4 regions of the Heyndrickxia sp. FW510-T9 genome follow, and region 1 is predicted to be linked to each of the others. Evidence: riboswitches for the same ligand, from Rfam matches in the RefSeq annotation. Region 1 holds a riboswitch; each other region holds the start of a gene.

What was found. A riboswitch is a leader RNA that binds a small molecule or an ion and turns the genes downstream of it on or off. The one in region 1 is predicted to bind cyclic di-GMP.
Region 2: it holds a riboswitch for cyclic di-GMP, as region 1 does, so the genes downstream of both, AC3WJF_RS05705 (anti-repressor SinI family protein) here and AC3WJF_RS07950 (acyltransferase family protein) in region 1, are expected to answer to the same signal.
Region 3: it holds a riboswitch for cyclic di-GMP, as region 1 does, so the genes downstream of both, AC3WJF_RS08735 (methyl-accepting chemotaxis protein) here and AC3WJF_RS07950 (acyltransferase family protein) in region 1, are expected to answer to the same signal.
Region 4: it holds a riboswitch for cyclic di-GMP, as region 1 does, so the genes downstream of both, AC3WJF_RS02295 (sensor domain-containing diguanylate cyclase) here and AC3WJF_RS07950 (acyltransferase family protein) in region 1, are expected to answer to the same signal.

What each region holds. Positions count from the first base shown of each region.
Region 1 covers NZ_JBYSWK010000011.1:20,563-26,629, reverse strand. The annotation lists gene AC3WJF_RS07965 (TadA family conjugal transfer-associated ATPase) at 196-1,536, shown strand; gene AC3WJF_RS07960 (type II secretion system F family protein) at 1,538-2,488, shown strand; gene AC3WJF_RS07955 (type II secretion system F family protein) at 2,648-3,424, shown strand; cyclic di-GMP riboswitch class I at 3,583-3,664, shown strand; gene AC3WJF_RS07950 (acyltransferase family protein) at 3,956-5,110, shown strand; gene AC3WJF_RS07945 (YncE family protein) at 5,577-6,067, shown strand, end outside.
Region 2 covers NZ_JBYSWK010000007.1:72,709-78,775, forward strand. The annotation lists gene AC3WJF_RS05680 (acetyl-CoA C-acetyltransferase) at 1-45, shown strand, start outside; gene AC3WJF_RS05685 (CoA transferase subunit A) at 70-759, shown strand; gene AC3WJF_RS05690 (CoA transferase subunit B) at 784-1,452, shown strand; gene AC3WJF_RS05695 (YqkE family protein) at 1,727-1,984, shown strand; gene AC3WJF_RS05700 (helix-turn-helix domain-containing protein) at 2,028-2,360, opposite strand; gene AC3WJF_RS05705 (anti-repressor SinI family protein) at 2,512-2,655, opposite strand; cyclic di-GMP riboswitch class I at 2,682-2,764, opposite strand; gene AC3WJF_RS05710 (aldo/keto reductase) at 3,192-4,103, opposite strand; gene mciZ (Z-ring formation inhibitor MciZ) at 4,171-4,299, opposite strand; gene AC3WJF_RS05720 (NUDIX hydrolase) at 4,401-4,961, shown strand; gene AC3WJF_RS05725 (endonuclease Q family protein) at 4,954-6,067, shown strand, end outside.
Region 3 covers NZ_JBYSWK010000012.1:90,905-96,971, reverse strand. The annotation lists partial or broken gene AC3WJF_RS08750 (preQ(1) synthase) at 1-142, shown strand, start outside; gene AC3WJF_RS08745 (hypothetical protein) at 269-1,144, shown strand; partial or broken gene queF (preQ(1) synthase) at 1,266-1,595, shown strand; cyclic di-GMP riboswitch class I at 1,984-2,073, shown strand; gene AC3WJF_RS08735 (methyl-accepting chemotaxis protein) at 2,188-3,951, shown strand; gene AC3WJF_RS08730 (non-ribosomal peptide synthetase family protein) at 3,991-6,067, shown strand, end outside.
Region 4 covers NZ_JBYSWK010000002.1:201,382-207,448, reverse strand. The annotation lists gene AC3WJF_RS02315 (TrkH family potassium uptake protein) at 1-754, opposite strand, end outside; gene AC3WJF_RS02310 (potassium channel family protein) at 756-1,415, opposite strand; gene AC3WJF_RS02305 (ArsB/NhaD family transporter) at 1,701-2,978, shown strand; gene AC3WJF_RS02300 (DUF2680 domain-containing protein) at 3,044-3,394, opposite strand; cyclic di-GMP riboswitch class I at 3,583-3,666, shown strand; gene AC3WJF_RS02295 (sensor domain-containing diguanylate cyclase) at 3,912-4,874, shown strand; gene AC3WJF_RS02290 (TetR/AcrR family transcriptional regulator) at 4,955-5,860, opposite strand; gene AC3WJF_RS02285 (DHA2 family efflux MFS transporter permease subunit) at 6,052-6,067, shown strand, end outside.

The DNA.
Region 1 (6,067 bases):
CCTATCGGCTAGCGGATTTCTACGTCTCCTCCCTACGATAAGTCAACATCAGGTGAAAATGGTAGTTCAATTTTCAATAGCTCGTGAACTACCGAGCACGGTTTCCTTTATCTCAGTCGAAGACTACGAAATCCGTACGCTAGAGCTGCGTCGCTTGCGCTTTTCTTAATTATTCGAAAGTAGGGATTACACGAAATGGCACTCTTTAATCGAATCATTGAAGATGAGAGGATAGATTTTCCTTCACAAGAAGGAAAATTTATAAAGGCTTTCCGCACAAAAGAGATGAAGGATTTGCAAGGAAAACTGCACATCTATTTAATAGAAGAAATCAAGAAGAGTCCTAGTATGGATGAAAAGGAAGAAAAACAAAAAATAAAAGAACTGGGAGAAGAGTATCTCAATCAAGAGAGTAGCAGGCTAACATTTGAAGAGAAAATGTATTTACTTGAAACTGTTGAGTATGAATTGTTAGGATACGGACCGATTACACCACTATTAAAGGATCCATCTGTTTCCGAAGTAATGGTAAACGGACCGTTCGATGTGTATTTTGAACGTAATGGGAAAATTGTAAAAAGCGATATTACCTTCAGGGACAATCAGCATGTAGGACGTATCATTGAAAAAATTGTTGCTCCTATTGGGAGAAGGGTGGATGAGAGTTCCCCGATGGTAGATGCACGATTACCAGACGGGTCACGAGTAAATGCCATTATCCCACCATTGTCTCTTAAAGGAGCTGCAGTTACGATCAGAAAGTTTTCAGAAAGTCCATTCACTGTCTCTGATTTGATTCAATTTGGGACGTTAAATGCAGAAATGGCGGAGTTTTTAGAAATATGTGTTCGTTCACGCTTAAATATTTTTATAAGCGGCGGCACCGGTTCGGGAAAGACTTCCTCGTTAAACGTATTATCGTCGTTTATTCCTGCAAATGAACGAATTATTACCATTGAAGATGCAGCAGAATTGAAGCTAACGCAAGAACATATTGTCTCATTGGAATCACGTCCCCCTAATGTAGAGGGGAAAGGTGAAATCACTATAAGAGATTTACTCCGAAATGCACTAAGGATGCGACCTGACCGGATTGTAGTGGGAGAAGTTCGCGGGGCAGAGGCACTTGATATGTTACAAGCTATGAATACAGGTCATAGTGGAAGCTTAAGTACTGGCCATGCTAATTCACCGCGAGATATGTTAGCTAGAATTGAAACAATGGTATTAATGGCAGGCTTTGACTTACCGGTTCGTGCTATTCGTGAACAAATTTCCCATGCTTTTGATTTGATCGTTCAACAAAAGCGCTTAAAAGACGGAACAAGGAAAATAACGCATATCACCGAAGTTCTTGGAATGGAAGGTGATACGATTGTTCTACAGGATTTATTTGTTTTTAACGAAAAAGGTAAAAATGTGGATGGGAAAATTGAAGGTGTGTTTCATGCAACTGGTTTTCGTCCTAAATTCATGGATCAATTTGAATTGAATGGTTTTAACCTTCCCGCTGCATGGGTGAACGGAGGATGGTAACATGACGAAATGGATATTGGTATTTTTTTTCTTTTCCCTCACATGTTTAATATGCTTCCTTTTTTTATCTAAGTTTGGAAAGAAAAAACGGACGATTCGTAGAATGGAAGAGTTCATTCCTGCTCCAGAAAAAATAACAGAAGAAGCCCAAAAAAAGAAAAAGGAATTCATCGTATCAAATGTTTCCAATCTTTTCAAAGGATTCCGTTATAGTGAAAACACAAAAACTTTACTAGTTCAGGCAGGTACATCCATGCAACCGGAAGAGTATTTGACTTACCGTTTCATCAGTTTACTAGCACTAGTGTTGATAGTCATTCTTTTTCGATTTTCATGGTACTTGATTTTACCTTTTGCTATTGTCGGTTTTGTGATACCTACTTTTTATCTTTCATATAAACGTAAAAAAAGGTTAAATAATCTCCCACAGCAAATTATTGATACTCTTGGCATGATGTCTAATTCAATGCGGTCAGGGTTTAGTTTTTTACAAGCAATGCAACTAGTAGGAAAGGAAATGCCTGATCCTATAGGGCCGGAATTCGAACGTGTCGTTCGGGAAGTAGGTTTAGGAATACAGATGGAAAAGGTATTTGAGGATCTTATACTACGTTTACCTAATAAGGAACTGGAGGTTGCGCTACAAGCCATTATGGCTCAAAGAAAAAGCGGCGGTAACTTGTCTGAGCTGTTAGAAACACTGGAAGATACGATTCGGGGAAGAGTCAGTATTCTTGGAGAGCTAAAGACATTAACAGCACAAGGAAAATTATCCTCTTTGGTCATTACCTTTCTACCGATAGGAATTGGGGGATATCTCTACTTCATAAATCACGATTATTTTGCACCAATGTTTCATCATCCACTAGGGATCATGTTGATGATTTTTTCTGTTCTGTCAGTCATGTTTGGCTGGGTGTTGATTCAAAAGATTATCAAAATAGAGGTGTAAAACATGTTATCCATCATTTTTATTATTTTTTCTGTAATTTTTTTCATGTGTTTATCCGCTGGAATATTATTTTTCCTTTTCGGCAGGAGCATTTCCTTTCAAAAGAAGGTTGATAGTTACTTTACTCTGAAAGAAACTCAAGGGATTGAGAAAGAACCTTTGTTTAAAAAAAAGCAACGAAAGCGGTCAACGGTACTACAAACTTATTGGCTGAATGGAACGGAATTAATAAATAAAAAAACTTCTTCCACCAAACGTAAAAAACTGGAGTTACTCATTCGCGAAGCAGGCTTCTCTTCTAAGTTTTCTAGTGCTGATTTTCGGCTATTTCAACTATTGCTAAGTATAGGAGGATTTCTATTTACGATACTTCTCCTTTCTCCAATGGTGGATGAGAAAAGTATGCTTGTGTTGCTGGCATTTGCAATTTGCTTTCTTGGCTACCGGTATCCACTCTTCTTTTTAAGTAAAAAAAAGAGCAAGCGCATTAAACAAATCAATGTGGATATGCCCGACTTTTTTGACACCGTCAATCTACTTATTGAAGCCGGTAACAGTCTGGATGCGGCAATCACAACGGTGTGCCACAAGGGAAAAGGCCCGTTATCGGAAGAATTTCTCATTACATTGGAAGATATGAAACTAGGAAAGACAAGGCGTGAAGCTTTTTACGAATTGCGTAGAAGAGTTCCTTCAGAACCCCTACAAAGTGTCTTGGCTTCTCTCATTCAGGCTGACCATTTAGGAGTGGGAATGGCAAAGGTACTCAAAAATTTAACAACTAGAATTCGTGAACAAAGGAGGGAAGCTGCTAGAGAACAGGCAATGAAGGCTCCGGTTAAAATGTTATTTCCAATGGTAATATTCATCTTTCCATCCTTGTTTATTGTTATCCTAGGTCCTATGATTATCAAATTGCTGACCACTGGATGGTAATGTTGATGCTAAAATCTGGGTGCAAGTCTTTGGGTGCCTGGCACTCAAAGAATTTTTGAACATGTCTCAATTGATTCTAATTATGTCGTAAAATGAAGAAATCTTATGCTTTATGCTTTTTGTTAGAAATGATACAATTTTATAACAAAATAAAAAAATTCTGATAAAGGCAAACCTATTGAAAAGTAGGGACGCAAAGTCTCAGGTCTAAGGGAACCCTATGATGGCTGGACTGCCGGATTTATTCAATTATTGAGGGGTTGTTCAATTTGAAGTTTAAATCCATTATCTGCTTTTTGCGTCGAAAACATAGGTACAGCTATTACACACATACATGCATAACATGTGGAAAAATACATAGGAATGTTGATCTTTGAGCCTAAGGCTCTATTTTTTTTTGCATACACATATAGTCAAATCATAGCGATGTATGAACATTGAAGGAATATTCCCTTTTTAAAATTAATAGAGTATTATTTGATAGTGAAAGTATATTTAATAGTTCGAATTTTCGAAAGGTGATAGAGGGATATGGACAATGTTTCATTAAGAAGGCAATATGATTTAGATTGGATTCGTGTGTTAGCTACCCTTGGAGTATTTCTTTACCATTGCTCCATGTTTTTTAATCCATTTCCATGGCATGTGAAAAATAATGTGTTAAATGCTAGTGGGATTTTAGCTTTCTCTTTATTTGTTGGCGCATGGATGATGCCGATATTTTTTGCAGTATCAGGGATAGGTGTTTCTTATGCCTTGAAAAAAAGGAAAAATACTGAGTTTCTTAAGGAGCGAATGATTCGGTTATTTGTACCGCTTGTATTTGGGGTGTTTGTCCTAACGCCACCGCAAGTCTATATGGAACGTGTATCTCACCACCAGTTTCACGGTTCATTTTTTAGCTTTTTTCCTCATTTTTTTGATGGTGTGTACTTGGATATTGGAGGTACAGGAAATTTCGCATTCTTCGGTTTGCATTTATGGTATTTACTTGTACTAATAGTCTTCTCTATTATTGCATTGCCGCTATTTAGAAAGGTATCTGGAAGGAATAAATTTGGAATTCTCCACCTGTTTCTACTTCCCATTATTCTCTTTGCATCTGGAATTATAAAGACAGTTAACTTAGGTGGATGGGATATCGTATTTTATTTCATTATCTTTCTGTATGGTTATTACTTTTTTTCCAGTGTATCCTTTAAAACGGTTATTAAATCAACCATTAAAATACACTTTAGTTTGGCACTTTTAACCTCTTTGGTTTTTATCTCTTGGTATTTAAAAGGAATGCCGCAACAAGACTCTGTTCAGGATTATATATTCTATGCAATTCGTATCATTAATTGCTGGAGTTGGATATTATGTATCTTTTATTTAGCAGACAAATACTTATCAAATACGAATCGATTTTTGAAGTACGGAAGTGAGGCTTCCATGCCATTTTATATTTTACATCAACCGGTTATTTTGTTGCTTGGTTTTTTCATCCGTGACTTATCTTGGCCAGTACCGATTAAGCTAATTTTCCTTGTTCCAGTCGCCTTTATCATTATCATGCTTTGCTATCATTTCGTCATCAAACGAATCAACGTATTACGATTTCTATTTGGCATAAAGAAAAAGGGAAATGAAACGGAGGGACGGTTCTACGGTTTCAAAACAAGGAAACAAGCAGCCGGTGGATGAACCTGCGTAAATCCGTTTCATCTGCACGAAATATTAAATGAACCGCACGAAACGGCGGTTCAATCTGTACAGAAAATTAGATAAACTGCACGAAACAAAGTACAAACTGCACGAAATAGGTAAAAAATCACACCGAACGTCTTATTCGCTTAAATAGGAATTATACAAGATATAAGTATTCAAATTGATGGCTTTTATCTTGTTTAGCACCATTTTAAAGCTTAATGTATTCCATTAATAATTTTTAACATAAGCGTCTGATGGAATCCGATCATACAGATGAAATATTGTAATTCACTTCCCACATTTACATATCTATTTGCAAACTGATTTTTTGGTGCATTTACCTAAAAAATAAATATAATCCAATCCAGTAAAATGATATATTAATCTAGTTCAAACGTATAAAATATTAATTATAGAGATTATTTCCGTGTTCTGGAGATTTTTTTAAGGGGGAAGAGTATTGAAAAAAGCATTTATTTTTTCTTTAGTATTGATACTGAGTTTGAGCTCTGGAATCTTTTCTTCATTTAAGCATGGAAAAGTATATGCGGAGTCTAACCCGGTTGAAATCGGATTTGTACCAAGCGATACGGCTTTGGATCCCAATAAGCCAGTGGTATATATGACCAAGCTTGGTAGTAAAACTATTTATTCCGTCAATTATGAGACGGGTGTAACTAAAAAATTGATTTTGCCATATGCAGCTGAAAGACTAGAGATTTATAAAAATAAGTTATATGTGACACAAGTTAAAGAGAGCCATAATAGATATAATTCTGGACCTTATTCCGGTGTAGTTGCGGAGGTTGATCTAAAAGATTTTTCTACCATACAAATGATTGATATAGATACCGATCCATTTGATTTGGCTTTTGATCCAGATGGTTATATGTATATATCTCCCGGATCAGGACAGTGGGGCCATTTATCGGTTTATTCCTTAAAGGATAG
Region 2 (6,067 bases), on a different contig from region 1:
ATTGGCGGAGGACAAGGGGTAGCAACAATTGTTGAATTAGCTTAGTAGAATAGAAGGGAGAGAGAAAATTTGAAACAAGTATATACATCCTTCCAAGAAGCGGTTGCAGATATTCATGATGGCGCGACATTAATGGTTGGTGGATTTGGACTTTGCGGTATTCCAGAAAATTTAATTCTTGCACTCGTCGAAAAAGGTGTAAAGGATTTAACGGTTATTTCCAATAACTGTGGAGTAGACGATTGGGGGCTAGGGCCACTTTTACAAAATAAACAAATAAAGAAAATGATAGGTTCATATGTTGGTGAAAATAAAGAATTTGAACGCCAAGTATTAGCTGGGGAATTGGAAGTAGAATTAACACCACAAGGCACCTTAGCCGAAAAAATTCGTGCAGGTGGAGCAGGAATCCCTGCATTTTATACTCCTGCTGGTGTGGGAACACCGATTGCAGAAGGAAAAGAGACTCGCATCCTTAATGGTAAAGAGTATGTTCTTGAGGAAGCCTTGACGGCAGATTTTAGTCTCGTTCGTGCTTGGAAAGGCGACAAAATGGGGAATTTAGTATACAACAAAACAGCACGAAATTTTAATCCAATGATTGCTGCTGCGGGAAAGATTACAATAGCAGAGGTAGAGGATCTCTATGAAATTGGTGAATTGGATGCAAATTTCATTCATACTCCGAGTATATATGTACAGCGAATCATACAAGGAAATCAAGAAAAACGGATTGAAAGAAGAACAATCAGCAAATAAACACCGGGGAAGGGAGAGAGAAGTATGTCTGCAGATAAAGGTTCAGTACGTGAAAAGATTGCTAGAAGAGCGGAGAAGGAAATTGAAGATGGGCATTATGTAAATCTAGGGATTGGTATGCCTACTTTAGTCGCCAATTATATATCAGAAAATAAACAAGTTGTTTTACAATCGGAAAATGGCTTACTCGGTATTGGTCCGTATCCAACAGAGGATGAAATCGACGCTGATTTAATCAATGCAGGAAAAGAAACCGTTACAGCTATACCGGGATCCGCCTATTTTGATAGTGCGGAATCTTTTGCCATGATTCGCGGTGGGCACATAAATGTAGCGATATTGGGTGGCATGGAAGTATCGGAGTCAGGTGATTTGGCGAATTGGATGATTCCAGGGAAGATGATCAAGGGAATGGGCGGAGCCATGGATTTAGTTCATGGTGCCAAAAAAATTATAGTAATAATGGACCATGTGAATAAAAATGGTGAATCGAAAATTTTAAAGAATTGCAGTCTTCCTTTAACAGGTAAGGGGGTTGTGAATCGAATTATTACGGACCGAGCAGTAATCGATGTATCATCGGAAGGACTTGTTTTAAGAGAAGTGGCAACAGGGTACACGGTAGAAGAGATACTTTCTTCAACAGAACCATCTTTAATCGTTCCAGAGGATGTAAAAGTAGATGCTTATTAACGGACTGTAGTAAAATGAATGGAGAGTAGGTGAAAAAACCTGACTCTCCTTCTTCATTTTTTATTTTAATAGGCCAGTTTTCGTATAAATTGTTAAAATCCAAAACCCGATTTTAACGTTCGTAATTTATTTTAAATCCTAACTTAGAATTAGTTTCGGGGCATCTTTTCTTAAAAAGGATACCTATTCTTATAGAGAATGAAGAGCATATAAGATTTACTTTACAAAAGCAGCCAAGTTTAAAAAAAGAGCCTTTTATAAAGGAGAAAATACAATGGCAAAATCAAATAAACCGCAAAAACATCATCGAAAAAAAGAAAAACCGAATGAGTTGCTAACCTTACAAGATACATTAAATAATGAAATTTTATTAAAGCTAAAACAAGCTCAAGCTGAACTAGAACTGGAAGAAGACAATCAAAAACTTCAAGAGGAAGAACGTAAGAAAGAAGAAAGAAGAAAAAGAGAGAAGAATAAATCATTTGCAGAATTATTAAACGAAAATCCAATGGATTGGAAGAAGTTTAAATAAGAAAAACAAAAAAGCGTTCAAGTGGGATTAATCATTGAACGCTTTATTTATTATTTATTTTCCATTTGTTAAATTCTAGAAACTCACGAAATTCAGTTTTTGAAACCCCTGATTTCATCGCATCTAGTACTAGTTTTTCCCATTCAGAATCTAATTCAATATTGTCTGTTCCTTCTTCACCTTCATCATGAAGTAAAGAATTAACAGAAACACCTAGAACTGCCGATACCTTTTCGAGAAATTGAACTGATGGATTGGATTGAATGTTTCTTTCGATGGAGCTAAGATATGATTTTGCGATACCCGCCCTTTCAGCAAGCTCTGATAATGATAATTGCTTTTGTAATCTAAAATTCTTTATGCGTTGTCCAATCATAATTATGTCAACATCCTTCGCTTTATTATAGCATATAACGAAATCGTGGTTCCATATTTAGAACGGTTTTGTAAAAAAATTATAAGAATTGAAATATCGATATCAAGAAGTAAAATAAAATATGTATGATAGAATGGTAGAGCAAAGATTTTTACATTACTTCTAATTCAGTTGACTTTTTATCAAAGAAGTCTTTTATTTCTTGCACAGTAATTCCCATATCTAGTGCCGCTAAAATTAAATCAACCCATTCTTGATCCAGTTTTTTTGAATTAACATCTAATTTCTTTTCCATTTTAACCTCCTAAAATACGATGTATTTCAGGTAGCCCAGCCGTCATCGTATTAACTTTAGACCTGTGACTTTGCGTCCTTATTTTTCAATAAGTTTGCCCTTTTCTGATAATTCCCCATTCTATTTATCCACTACTTTTTGTCTACATTTTTGAGTATACAGAAAATAAAAACGCGATTCTCGAAAAAAATGTCGATGTCGAAATAATGAAAAAACTTTTAAAGTGGAATGTGAAAAAGGTGAATATTTAGATAATTTAAACTATTTTGTCGAAATATATCAAAAAGCATTCTGAAAGGAATTTTATCGCTTCTTTTATCTTACACTTAATATGAAAAAAGACGAACATTTTGTAAAAAAGATTAAGAAATTGTTGAAAACTTTTTAAATTAAATGATAATGAGTTACACATCATAGGCAGAATATATAGCTGTTGGACGAAATGCTCTCACTTCGCTGTTATTCGTAATCTAAGGCTTGTTCAAGCATATCGACCATCTATCTATTTTGTTCACAAAAAAGGTTAATTCCAAAACTTAACGGTGTTCTTGATAAGTAGTATCCTTCGTCAAAGTAAGGAGTATCTTTCTTTCCTCTGTGGTTAAAGGATTGGAATTTACCGCTTGTGCGTTTTTCTTTATTTGTTCAATTGAACTTGCTCCTGCAATAACCGATGTGACTACTTCATTTGCTAAGTTAAATTGTACAGCTAAGTCAGTTATGGACCTTTTGTTAGAGACTAATTTTTCTTGTATGCTAGTTAGCGATTCTCGAAGTTCTTGATTAGAGTAATCTAAATACCCTTTGTCGGAAAGTTTATTCAGCCACTTCTCACTTAATAAGCCTTTAGCGAGCGGGCCTCTTGTTACTACGCTTATTTCGTGGTCCGCAAGAAATGGAAACAATTCCTCCGGTCGTCTGTCCAGAAGACTGTATTGCATCATAATACTGACAATGGAAGAATTTTTCGCATACTCACGAATAACATTGGGACGGATAGAGGAAATGCCATAAAATCGAATAATTCCTTCCGATTTTAACTCTTCAAATGCTTCAATTGTTTCATCAATATTATCTTCAATCATACCACCGTGCAATTGATATAAATCAATATAATCGGTTTGTAACCTTCTTAGGCTTTCTTTTACAGCTTCCTTTATATACTTTTTCGAAGGATCCCAGCTCCATCCTGAATGATCTTTATTCGGGCGATTTCCTACTTTTGTAGCTAAAATCACCTTATCGCGAACATGCTTTAATGATTTCCCAACAATCTCCTCATTTACCCCAAAATCATACAAATCAGCAGTATCAAAATAATTGATGCCTTCCTCTAGCGCGGCGTCTATCATTTCTTTTGCATATTTTTCGTTAGTCCCTAGTGACATACATCCTAATCCAAGCGCAGAAATATATAAATCAGAAGTTCCTAGTCTATTTTTTTTCATTTTATTTTTCCTTTCGCTTTATTTTCTCTATTTTAGCGAAAAATACTATTAGTTCGCAAAACATTTGCTATTTGTTGACTTTCTTAATCCAATCATGAACATAGTAATACTGTTTTCTATATAATTTTAATTGCTCTCTAATTTCCCATGCTTTTCCACTCATCGTAATCCCCTTTGCATATACATAGATTTTCACAGGTATGTCTCCTTTTTTCGGAGGGCTTGACATTCGCCTCCGCTTTTCTTATTTGTTAAAATGTATGAATAATAGACTATGGAATAGAACAAGGAGAGTTAATGATGCATAAATTTGCGGAAAAAACAATTAAGTCGGAGAAAATTTTCGAGGGGAAAGTTGTTCGATTACAAGTAGATGAAGTCCAGCTACCGAATGGTAATTTTTCTAAAAGGGAAATTATAAAGCATCCTGGTGCAGTTGCTATTTTGGCAATTACACCGGATGAAAGAATTGTCTTAGTTGATCAATATCGAAAACCGCTGGATCGTGCACTTATTGAAATTCCTGCAGGAAAATTAGAGCCAGGAGAGAAACCAGAAGTAACAGCAATTAGAGAATTAGAAGAGGAAACAGGGTATTCATGTGACGACCTTGAATTAATTACTTCCTTTTATACATCTCCTGGATTTGCCGATGAGCTAATACATTTATATTTAGCAAAGGGACTTAAAAAGCTGGAGCAACCTAAGAGTATGGATGAGGATGAATTTGTGGAACTATTAGAGGTGACTTTGGAAGAGGCTGTTCAACTAGTCCAAGAACAGAAAATATATGATGCCAAAACAGCCTATGCGATTCAATATTTACAACTAAAAGAGGCGTTAAATAAAAATGAATAATTACTTTGTCGACCTTCATATTCATATCGGCAGGACAAAAACGGGAAAGCCTGTCAAAATTACTGCTTCAAAATCATTAACATTGACGAATATTTTACGCACAGCGAAGGCACCTAAAGGATTGGATATTGTAGGTATTATTGATTGTCATTCGCCAGAAGTAATTGCTGAAATAGAGGACTTGCTAGATTGTTCCGACTTAATAGAAATGGAGGAGGGGGGATTCCGATACCAAGAAACGGTGACACTTATACCAGGTGTAGAAATAGAAGTGAATGATGAGAATTGTAAAGGGCCCATTCATGTCCTTGGATACTTTCCGTCTTTACAATCCTTAAAGAAGTTTTCCATGTGGTACCAAACAAAGGTGAAGAATGCACAGTTAAGTACACAAAGAATTCATGAAAATGCTGTTTCGTTGCAAAAGAAAATTAAATCCATGGGAGGAATATTTATCCCTGCCCATGTATTTACACCATTCAAAAGTTTGTATGGTAAAGGTGTAGAAAGGTCATTAACGGAAATTTTAGATCCTAATCTTATTGATGGAATTGAGTTAGGGTTAAGCTCTAATACAGAAATGGCTGATCAAATACATGAATTACACCAATATACTTTTGTTAGTAATTCCGATGCTCATTCTCTAGGGAAAATTGCTCGGGAATATCAAGTAATGAAACTAGAAACACCAACGTTTTCAGCACTGTTAAAAGCCTTACACCATATAGATGGCAATGAAATAGTTGCAAACTATGGCTTGAATCCATATCTTGGGAAATATTATAAAACCACTTGTGCAAAATGTGATGAGCCAAAAGTAGCGGATGTTTGCCCTCATTGTCGTTCCTCTCAGTTTACAAAAGGAGTGTCAGAGCGGATAAATGAGCTAGCGACGGAACAAGAAGGTATCAATAGACCACCTTATATACACCAAGTTCCGCTAGATTTTTTACCAGGATTAGGACCAAAAACAATGCATAAATTATTGGATTTCTTTAGTACAGAAATGAATATACTTCATCTTGTTCCAGAGGAAGAGCTGAAAAAAGTAGTGAAACCAGATCTCGCAGATATGATAATCCATGCAAGGCAAGGAACGATACAGC
Region 3 (6,067 bases), on a different contig from region 1:
AAAGGATTTAACCTTATTAGGGAATCAAGGTACCAAATACACATTTGAGTACGCACCCGAAATATTAGAATCTGTCGATAATTTACATTCGAATCGGGATTATTTTGTGAAGTTTAACTGTCCGGAGTTTACTAGCCTGTGTCAATAGGGGCACACTTCAGTGGCGACACTGTCGATTAAACCTCGTGAATTCAGGGAAGGAATTTGAATGATTATGTAGAATTATATAATATATAAGAACGAACGTTCTATATCTGGGAGGTATATTATGTATTCTTCATATCCTTGGAGAGATAAAAACTGGTTTACTGAACAATTTATCTATAATGGAAAAAGTATAAATGAAATGGCGAAAGAGTTTAAAGTAGATTGGACAAGTCTAGAAAGATGGAGATCAATTCATGGGCTACCCAAACATTCACAAAAGGGATTGATTATTGAACATTTTGGAAAAGAGTGTTCGGAGAAAATTGATCAAAGAAAACGAAATCGGTATTCCATTGCAAATAAGGCAAAAGCAGATAAACTTTTTACAAATAAGAATCTTGAAGAAATACACGGTGAAGAAAAAGCAAGGCTCATTAAGGTAAAACGATCGAAGTCACTAAAGAATATTCGGAGGTCAGAAGAATTTAAAGAAAACCTATCCCACCAACGGAAAGGAACTGGAAATTCGAATTGGAAAGGTGGCTTTCAAAGCCAAACTGTTTATAAAGAGATTAACAGACAAATAGTTGCAAGATATGTACTTAATATGTGGAATCGGTTCATTATAAATGAACGAGGTTATACTTGTGAAAAATGTGGTCTAGTGACCTTAAAATGCAATGGACATCACCTACTTTCATTCTCAAGAATATTCGGTACGATATGCCAGCATTTAGATGAGAAACGAAGATTAAATACAATGGAAGTAATTATGGAACTTCATCGATTTCATAAACTTCACTTTGATAAACTTTACCAATGTCTTTGCCCTACCTGCCATACAGATATACATCGCCAAGAAAACTTTGAAGAAAGAATCAATCAAGAGAAGAAATTAATGCATCTACTCCAAGAATATAATTCTAATCCTGAGCCAAGCCTCAATATTGAGGAAGGTGCAGAGACTATCGAAACCACACAAATACGAAGCGAGTAAAAGTAGTATTTGTGGAAGGTAGTAGAGTACATCATTTTTTTGATGGAAGCGCGAGGATTCTTAATTTAATATCGTAGTTAATTAAGAATATGATATAGTCCATCTGCTCATATGAGTAGTGCCAATAACCGGCCAGCCAGACTTTGCAACTATGTACATCAGCTACATCCCAGACAAAAAGATTGTCGAGAGTAAATCACTGAAGCTTTACCTATTCAGCTTTAGAAATCATGGAGATTTCCATGAGGATTGTGTGAACATCATAATGAACGATCTGATTAAGCTTTTAGATCCACGCTATATTGAAGTGTGGGGGAAATTTACGCCTCGTGGCGGTATTTCCATTGATCCATATTGTAATTATGGAAGAACGGGAACGAAGTATGAGGAAATGGCCACTTTTCGCTTAATGAATCATGATTTATACCCAGAGAAAGTGGATAATCGTTAATATGTTGTAATATTTAAATGGATTATCTGTTGGTTTATTAATTCTTGCAAATATTGTAGCGGTGAAGCTGTTCAGTAATTGCTTCTAGACAGTTTTACCTGCAGCAGCAGTTGTCTCTTTTTTACGTATCCGATTGTCGATGAGCTTTTTAAGAAATAATTGCAGGGGACTGGGATCTATGTCCCTTGTAAGTATGGATTATTAAAGTCTCTTTTTTTTACAATCTTCCTTTAACTCCTCCGTAGTCTCCACTATTTATAAATAGCTCTGAAGAAATATAGGATAATGTTACTAATGAAAGTAAAATAATTGTAGAAAATTGTCTTTTTTTTGTTGATTTATAAATTATTCATGGTAATATTTACTCGTTGACAAAATTGATTTCGAGTATATAAAAGGGTAAAACCGTTGAAAAATGGTGACACAAAGCTAAAGGGGCTAAAATGTTCTCCATACATCATGCCAGCCAGTTGCCGTCTAACTTTATGCATGTCTGTATTTAGTTTGTCTAGGCAATGGCTGTTCCTAAGAGGGAACGCTTTTTTATTTTCGCAAAAAAGGTATTTTACTATTTGTATAAAGGAGATTGAGTATGACTACAAAAAGAAAACTAAATGTTTCAATGAGTACAAAATTTTCCCTCCTTTTAGTTACAATTCTTTGTATTTTAGGATTGCTAACGGTTGGGCTTGCTTATTACATCATAAAACAAAGTAATTTAAAGGATATGAGTAATTCACTTCATGATTCATCCCTTATTTTAGCCCAGTCGATGGATAAAAATATGGTGAAATCTATTCTTCAACAACCTAATGAAAATAACCCTGATGTTGTACTTGCTACAAAAGAAATGGATAAGATTAACGACCAATCGTCTATTATTACGAATGTAAATTTAATATCTAAGGTTGGGGATAAATATTATGCCCCAGGTCTTTCTACCAGTCTACTTAAGGCAGGTGTTAAATATAATCAAGAGCTTCAATCACTGGGATTATCACCTCAATATTTAGCAGCTATTGATAAAGCTTTTAGTACAAAAAATGTTACAGCCACAGATATATATGGAGATAAATACGGACTTTACAAAACAGGTTTAGCCCCAATTATTGATAATAACGGGACAGTCCTTGCACTAGTAGCCATTGATTATGACGTATCAAAGGTAACTGGAAAAGCATGGTCTGAGGTATTAATTGTTTTGTACGTAACCATCGCCATTCTTCTTATTTCCGGTATTGGAATGTATTTTATTGTAAAGAGGAAGTTTGCACCTATTCAACAGCTTTCAAGTTTATCGAAGAAAGTAGCAAAAGGCGAATTACAAGTCGAACCTATGCCTGTAAAGTCTAAAGATGAAATGGGCGAACTAATTCAAAATTATAACTTGATGATAGAAAATCTAAAGAACATTATTTTGAGTGTAAAGAAGGTTTCAGGTCAAGTAGTGAATTCCTCACAAGTGCTTTCCTCTAATATGGAGGAACTTTCAAATTCAAATAATCAAATTGTTAGTTCAATCCAGGAGATTGCTAGTGGAAGCGATACTCAAGCAGATCGTGCCACTCAAAGTACAAAAATTATTGAAGAAATGAGTATCGCTATCCAGCGTGTAGCAGAGTCTGCATCAGTAATTTCTGAAACTTCTTTAAAAACAACACAAGAGGCGGAAAAAGGCAACAGCGTAACAAGGGAAACAGTGAGTCAAATGGAATTAATTAGTCAAACCGTTAATAAATCGGCTAAGTTAGTCAAGCTACTAGGTGACCGTTCAGATGAAATTGGGAAAATTGTTGAGATTATTACCGGAATATCTGCACAAACGAATTTATTAGCGTTAAATGCAGCCATTGAAGCGGCTAGAGCTGGAGAACATGGTAAAGGGTTCTCTGTGGTGGCTGACGAAGTTAGAAAGCTTGCTGAGCAATCAGAGGAGTCTGCTCGTCAAATAGCTGGAATTATTACCCAAATACAAGGAGAAACTCTTGAGTCTGTCAATATTATGGATAAAGCCGTTAAGGAAGTCGAAAATGGACTAGGAAATGTAAATCAAATGGATAAGGCATTTGGAGAAATCGTGGAATCTATTCATCAGGTAACGGATCAAATTCAAGAGGTTTCCGCAACATTTGAGGAGGTTTCTGCCGGTACAGAGGAAGTCACGCAATCCGTGCAACAAATGGAAGATATCTCTAGTAGGTCAAGAGATAATACAAAAGCTGTTGCAGAGGAATCGATTTCTCAATTGGAAACAATTGAAGAAATTTCGAAAGAAGCACAAGCGTTGAAAGAACTATCAGATGAATTGCAGTCTACTGTTGGAAACTTTCATCTAAATGATAATCACAATTCATAAACCATCGTACAACATAGATAGAAATGGAGATGAAGGTATATGAAAAACGGAAATGAAATAAGAAATAAAACTTCTTTAGATGAGAAATATTGGTTGATGCGACTTGCTGAATATACATCAGCTCTAGACTTGCCAATTGATTTTTCAAGAACATCCTCCTATCAGTTTAATGGAGATGTAACGGAAGCAAGAGTAAATGAAGAGCTTGCAGGTAAAGTAAAGGAATTTTCGCAGATACAAGGTATAAGCATCCCTTCTATTTATCTGTCCGCTTATATGATTTGGCTGTACTTAAACTCAAATGAAGAAGATATTTTGATTGGGAATGCCGTTACTATTGAAAAAGACCAGCTTCCTATATTATTACCGTTTCGACTATCGTTTGCATCACTGAATTCTGTAATGGAGCTGTTAAAGGCTGTAGATAAGCAATTGGCAATGGATATTGAACAACACTCAGTATTGCCTGATGTAACAGAGATTTTAAAAGAAAGAGATATTAGTAGACCAAAAGTTTATCCAGCAATTTTTCAGATGAATGCCGAATTTAGAAGTAATTCAGCTGCTGGTGAAAGGTTTACGTACGAAACAGATTTAAAATGGAACGTTTTTCAGAAGGATCAAGAATTTATGCTGAAAATTGAGTACAATACTCATGTATTCTATGCTTCTTCAATTCAACGCTTTATCGAACAATATATGAATATATTAAACTTTTTCGTTCAGCAAGATTTATCAGGGGAATTCCGTTCCATGAACATTTTGTCGGAAGTCGAAAAAGATATTTATAACCGTTTAAATAACACGAGCTCACCATATGAAAAAAATATGGCGATACCGCAAATGTTCTATCATTCTGTTGAAAAATATCCTAATCTTATTGCGGTATCTTCATCAGAGGGGTATTTAACATATGCAGAGCTTAATGAGAAATCGAATCAAGTGGCGCATATGCTAATTGCAAATGGACTCAAAAAAGGAGCGTTTGCAGCCATTTTGATGGAAAGAAGCATGGAGACCGTCATAAGTATATTAGGAATCTTAAAAGCGGGCGGAGTTTATGTTCCCATTGACCCAACTTATCCGAAAGAGCGCTGCAAATATTTGCTTGCAGATGCGGAAGCGTCCTTTATACTAACAAAGCGGAACTATTCAGAGCTTCTTAATGAACTAATAGCGGATGATGAAATAGATCGAAACGTCTTTTTTGTTGATCACTCAATGGATCGGTATTCTAAGGAAAACATATACTTGGATATTAAACCAAATGATTTGGCATATGTGATTTATACTTCGGGGTCAACCGGAAAACCAAAAGGAACACTGCTTGCACATGAAGGGGTTATTAATTTAGTTGCCTCTTTACGAGAAGTATATGAATGTACTGAGGATGATGTAATAACTCAATTTTTCTCCTATAGCTTTGATCCTTCTGTGGGAGAGACATTTATGTCCTTGTTCTCAGGTGCCAGGCTCCATTTGCTTTCTGAAATGGAACGTATATCTATCGAGGAATTTGCAAATGCGGTAGAAAGAATAAAGGCTACAAATATTATTGTGCCAACTGCTTTCTTTAATCAGCTTGCTTTGCATTTAACCGAAGAAAACATTCACCAATGGAAGACAGTGAAACGAATTTCGATGGGTGGAGAGGCTTTAACAGGTTCTATGGTCAGGAAATGGCAAGAAAAGTTTGGAACAGATATAGAAGTAATCAACTTATATGGACCTACCGAATGTACCGTCATTGCAACTATAAATAAGCTTATTGAAAACGTACCTGAAGAACAAAAAAATATACCAATTGGGAAACCATTAAATAATTATGAAGCTTATGTGTTAAATCGGGGAGGACAGCTTTCTCCTTTAAATGTACCAGGGGAACTTTGTATTGGTGGAGTTGGACTTGCAAAAGGGTATTGGAAAAGAGCGGATAAAACAATGGAAGCTTTTGTTCCGCATCCTTTTTCTAGTAAGAAGGAAGACCGTTTATATAGAACTGGGGACATTGTTCGATTACTGCCTAATGGTTTCATAGAGTTTGTCGGACGAAAAGACACACAAGTGAAGGTAAGAGGATTTCGTATTGAAATCGGGGAAATAGAGGATGTATTTG
Region 4 (6,067 bases), on a different contig from region 1:
CTAATGTAAGTGGATTATGATACTCCAGAATAAAAATAATTATTGTTGCGAGTAAATTTGTCGCAATTGTCCCGATAATCATGATCTTCGAGTGCAGACTGAGTTTCCGGAAGCTTTTTTTATACCAAATATCAGAAATGACAGTAAACCCAATTCCACCAAGGATTATGAGAGCGGTAATGCCAATATTTACGATTGGATCGCCAACATACCCGATTAAATTATTTGACCATTGTGCAAATCCCGCATTATTAAATGCAGATATGGAATGGAAAAAACTATAAAAGGCACCTTTCCACAATCCGTACTCCGGGATCCATCTAATAGATAAAAACAACATGAAGATAAATTCAATCCCGAAGGAAAACAGAAAAAGGTTGCGAACAAGCTTAATGACACCACCTATCGATGTTTGGTTTAAGCTTTGCTGGATGAGAATGCGTTCTTTTAAGCCAATCTTTTTTCCGAGCATGATAAAAATTAACAATGCAAATGAAACGATTCCTAAACCGCCCAGTTGAATTAAGCTTATAATGACAAATTGACCAAACAATGTATATTCCTTTGCAGAATCAATTGTAGAAAGACCAGTCACCGTCATTGCAGATGTTGCGGTAAATAAAGCATCCACCCATCGAACGTAATGGAAGGATGCAATCGGTAATTTTAAAAGACAAGTTCCTATAAGAATTGCTGTAAAAAATACTAAAATGAGTAGCTGGGCAGGGTTAAGGTGAATAACTCTTGCATTTATTTTAGACACCTTCTTCCTCTAACCTCGTTATATCATCGTTTTTGCCAATAACAATCAATACATCCCCTCTATAAATCTTGTCATCTGCCATAGGAGAAACAACTATTTCCGTACCTCTTTTAATAGCGACAATATTACATCCATATTTCGCTCGGACATCGAGTTCGGCTAATGTGCGAAGATTGATTTTCTCGGTTGCCATGATTTCAACAATGCCATATTCCTTCGAAAGTTCGATATAATCTAATATTTTTTCTGAAACAATATGATGGGCAATTCTTTTTGCCATATCTCTTTCGGGATTAATGATTCTATCAACACCGATTTTCTCTAATACTTTTTCATGATACGCATTTTGAGCCTTTGCCCAAACTTCTTTGACCCCCATATCTTTTAATAATAATGAAGTAAGAATACTTGCTTCAATATCATCCCCAAAGGATACAAAAACTAAGTCAAAATTGCGGACTCCTAAGTTTTTTAAAGTTATCTCATCAATTGTATTTGCTTGCACTACAGCAGTTGCAAATTGTGCAAGCTCATTCACTTTATCAATATCTTTATCTACAGCGAGTACTTCAGTTGATAATTTGTTAAACTCCCTCACTAAATTTCCGCCAAAGCGACCTAATCCAAAAACAGCAAATTGTTTTTTCTTCATTTCTAATCCTCTCCTGATTATCAACAATTTTTATGTATTTTTCCCTTTTGCTTAATTCTTATGAAAATGGGATAACCTTCTAGTGTATCCAACTTTAACAATATCATATATGAATGGTTAATTGTTGCAAAAAGTGGAATTTTTTGATACCATTAATGATAATTGAATATGAACGTGTAATATTGGAGGAGCCTGTCATATAGGGCTCCTTTTTGCGTTTTTTAGGAATGATTTTATTTTATTGATAAAAAATAACATTGTATTTAGTAAGAAAAGGGGATGTATATGCCTAACGAAGCGATTTTTGCTGTTATTATTTTTCTATTAACTTACGGGTTAATTATTTCAGAAAAGATTCATCGAACCATTATTGCCATGATTGGTGGCGGATTAATGGTTTTACTTGGGATCGTGGATCAAGAATCTGCTATTCATCATATTGATTTTAATACAATCGGTTTGTTAATTGGGATGATGATTATTGTTTCGATTACAGCTGAAACAGGAGTCTTTAAATTTATTGCCATTTGGTCCGCCAAAAAAGTAAAAGGAAGACCGCTTTCCATTTTAATTGTTTTATCAATCATCACAGCGGTCGGTTCGGCGTTTCTAGATAATGTAACGACGGTGCTCCTCATGGTTCCCATAACATTTAGTATCACAAGACAGCTTAGTATTAATCCGATGCCATTTCTTATTTCGGAAATACTGATGTCTAATATTGGTGGAACGGCAACGATGATCGGAGATCCGCCAAATATAATGATCGGTAGCGCTGTTGAATCGATCACCTTTATGGATTTCATTACAAATTTGGCTCCTATCGTGATGCTGATCATGGTAGTTACCATGATATTATTGATACTCTTTTATCGAAAGGGGCTTCATGTCACAGATGAGATAAGAGAGAGGATTATGCAGCTTAATGAAAGAGATGAAATTACGGATAGAACGCTCATGATAAAATCGTTAGCGGTAATGGGACTAACGATCATAGGTTTCTTTATACACCAAATAATCGGTGTTGAATCAGCAACAATTGCTTTAATGGGTGCATTTCTTTTATTAATAATGGCGGGAGAAAGTTATCTTGAAAATGCATTAACTAAAGTGGAATGGACTACTATTTTCTTCTTTATCGGGCTCTTTGTCCTTGTTTCAGGTCTTGTCGAGACGGGAGTTATTGCAAAGGTTGCTTCGTATGCAATTAATTTAACTGGTGGACAGGAGACGGCTACATCCTTTCTGATTCTTTGGTTAAGTGCGATAGCATCAGCATTTGTGGACAATATTCCCTTTGTTGCAACCATGATTCCGCTAATTGAACAAATGGGGACCCTTGGCATTCATGATTTGGAGCCGATTTGGTGGAGCTTAGCTTTAGGCGCATGCCTTGGAGGCAATGGAACATTAATTGGTGCGAGCGCCAACCTCATTGTTGCCGGTATGGCTGGGAAGGAAGGCTATAAGATTTCCTTTATCAAATTTGCCCTCATCGGACTACCAATTATGTTCATCAGTGTCGCGATTTCCATGGTCTATATTTATATCAGATATCTTTAATAGTGCTAGACACCCGAAAAATAAAAAAACCAATGAAACATTGGTTTTTTTTGTAAGTCTATTCATTAATCGTCATCATCATCATGGTCGTGATCGTGATGATGGTGGTGATGCATTTTATCCCAGTGAGTGAGAGGACCATGTTCTTTTATTTCTTTAGAATGCTCATCTATCATTTCAAGGATCTTATTGCCCTTTTCTTTTGGCAGAACACCGTATTCCATATACTTTATAATAAGCTGTTTTTTCTTACTTAGTATATCAAGATGCATTTTAGTTAATTCTGCTTGTTGTTGCTTTGTTAGCTTAACAGCCTGTTTTTGGTGATCAGCATTTAGTGGTTCTGCATGAACAGGAAGCCCTAAAATGAGTAAGAATAGTGGCACTATTAATAATGCCTTCATTTTGATTAACACGTAGTTCATCTCCTTTTCTAATAGAATATTTATATACTCTGCAATTTTTATAAAATGATGCATTTTTTGTAAAAAAATATGGAAAAAAATTTATAATCCTAAAGTACTATAAAATGTGCATTATTTTGGTAAAAAAATTGATAATTTTTCCTAAAAAGTATATAATTAAAATATACTAATAATTAAAATAACGATAATGGCAAACTTATTGAAAAATAAGGACGCAAAGCTACGGGCCTAAGGTAAATTACTATGGTAGCCGGGTTACCGAAAAATGAGAAAATACTTTAAGAGGTAGTTTCGTTTTCGGACTACCTCTTTTCTATTTATAAGGATCTTTTCTTAAACTTTATTGTTTTTGTATATAGAAGCCTCTGGTATTGACTATATTTTTTTAAATGAATACATTTTTTTAGAAAAGATGCCCCGAAAGGTAAACCTTGTTAAGAATTTAAAACAAATTACGAAAAGTACCATTTAATAAGTAATGCCATTAAACAATCTTGGGGGAGAAGGCATGATAGGCTTTGGTATTGGCATTGTTGGACTTATCATCGGAGTGATTTATTCAGAACCGTTAAAAAGAAAGGTATTGAAAAGATTTTACGAGAATACAGAAAATGAAAAACGGATCTACAATCTAGTGGAAAGTTCAAAAGACATTATTTATTATTGCGATGTAAAACCACAGCTGAAATATCGATATATAAGTCCTGCATTAGATGATATGTTGCGACCTAATCTTGTAAAAGATAGTATAAAAAATCCTTACACAGTCTTCGAAATTATTCATCCTGATGACTCTCATATTTTAAAGAAAAAAGTATCTGGAGAAATTGATTTTAATAAACCGATTGTTATGCGATGGAAGGATCAACATGGTATGTACAAATGGTTTGAGGAATATTCAACCCCGATATACATGAACGGCGAAATCGTTGCCATTCAGGGGATTATTCGAAATATCGATGAAAAAGTACTCTTACAACAGGAACTAGAATATAAAATTGAACATGATGCAATTACAGGTATATATAATCGTACTTTTTTTGAAAAGCAGAAGAGAATTTATAATGAAGAAACAGATGAATCCGTTGCTATCATATTATGTGATCTGGATGAATTGAAATGGATGAATGATAATTATGGGCACCAAATGGGTGATAAATTGATCATTCAAACATCGAAACTACTTGATAGTTTTTCCAATGAAACGGTTCTGCTTTCAAGAATCGGAGGAGATGAATTTGCCTTTCTGTTAACGAAAATCGATCTTATTTCTTTGTGCGATTTTACAGAAAATTTACGAAAAGAAGTTGCAAACTACAATATGAAACATCCTAATTTCATGATTAAAATTTCAATTGGTTATGCTTATGAAGTCTCATCTATTGGGAAGATGGATGAACTATTTATTAGGGCTGATCAAAACATGTATAAAGAGAAAAATATTCGTAAACCGGTTGAGATTAAAGCTTGAATAAGAAAGGCAGCTTGTAGCGAACAAGCTGCCTTTCGATCTGATTAACATGGAAATTACAAGGAATCCATTCGATAGAATTAGAGATTCGCTTGACTAAAATAAGCATGAATAAACTTTCTCAACCTGTTATACTCCTTCGAAATCGGCTCTGCTTTCTCATTTGCTAAAGAATCGAGAGCACTTTCAACCAAATAGTGGCGAGGGTGCCTAGATTGCAGCATTTCTTCCTGAACAAAGTCCAGTAATTCTATCCACTTCAACTGTTGCTGCTCCACATGAAGATCTTTTCTAATCATTATTTTTAAATCATTAATTGATTGTTCAAGAGTATTTCTGAAGTTTCTAAGGTCATCGTTAGAAGTAGGAAACCAAGCTGCCATTAGCTCAGGGTCATATAATTGATCCCCGTTAGATGCTACTTCTTCAACCATGTTTGAAAGACGGTTCATACAGTAACGGATCACTTGATGAATGGTAAGTCCTGGTTGTTTTTGCTTAAAGAAATAATGAAAATAATGATGTAGCATACCTGTAAACATGATAGTGCAATCTAACAAGTATGGCCTCTTACTTTCTCCAAAAATATCAACAAGACGATGAAAAGTCCAATTAAGCTGTGATGATTGCGCTTTTTTTAAAAAATCCTTAAAATCAACGTCATTTGATACAAATACTTCTTCAAATAAAGCAAACAGCTTACTTTGTTTATTTAATTTTATTTGCAGCTCGAGTTGTTTAATAAATATATCAATATTCGATCGTTCTTTCCCAATCAAAAGTTTATTTCGTTCTATTTCTAATTTTTCTTGAACGGAATGAAAAATAGCCATAAGTAATTCATTTTTTGAAGAAAAATAATTATAAAAAGTGCCTTTTGAAATACCACTATATTCTAAAATATCCTGTATAGATGTAGATTGAAATCCTTTTTCGATAAATAGCTGATGAGCTAATTTGATGACATGCTGCTTTCGATCATTCATTTAAATCACCTTAAAATAAAATTAGACTCATGGTCTAACTTAATACTATCGTAAATGAATATTGAAAACAAACCTAATAAATGACAGGAATTTTTAGTTGCAAAAATAGAACGATGGGTTTAATATATTCATTATGCTTTAACGATTTGTATAAAAAAATGGACTATTGGTTCATTGAGGGGAGATAAGAAGTGGAAACAACTTTAG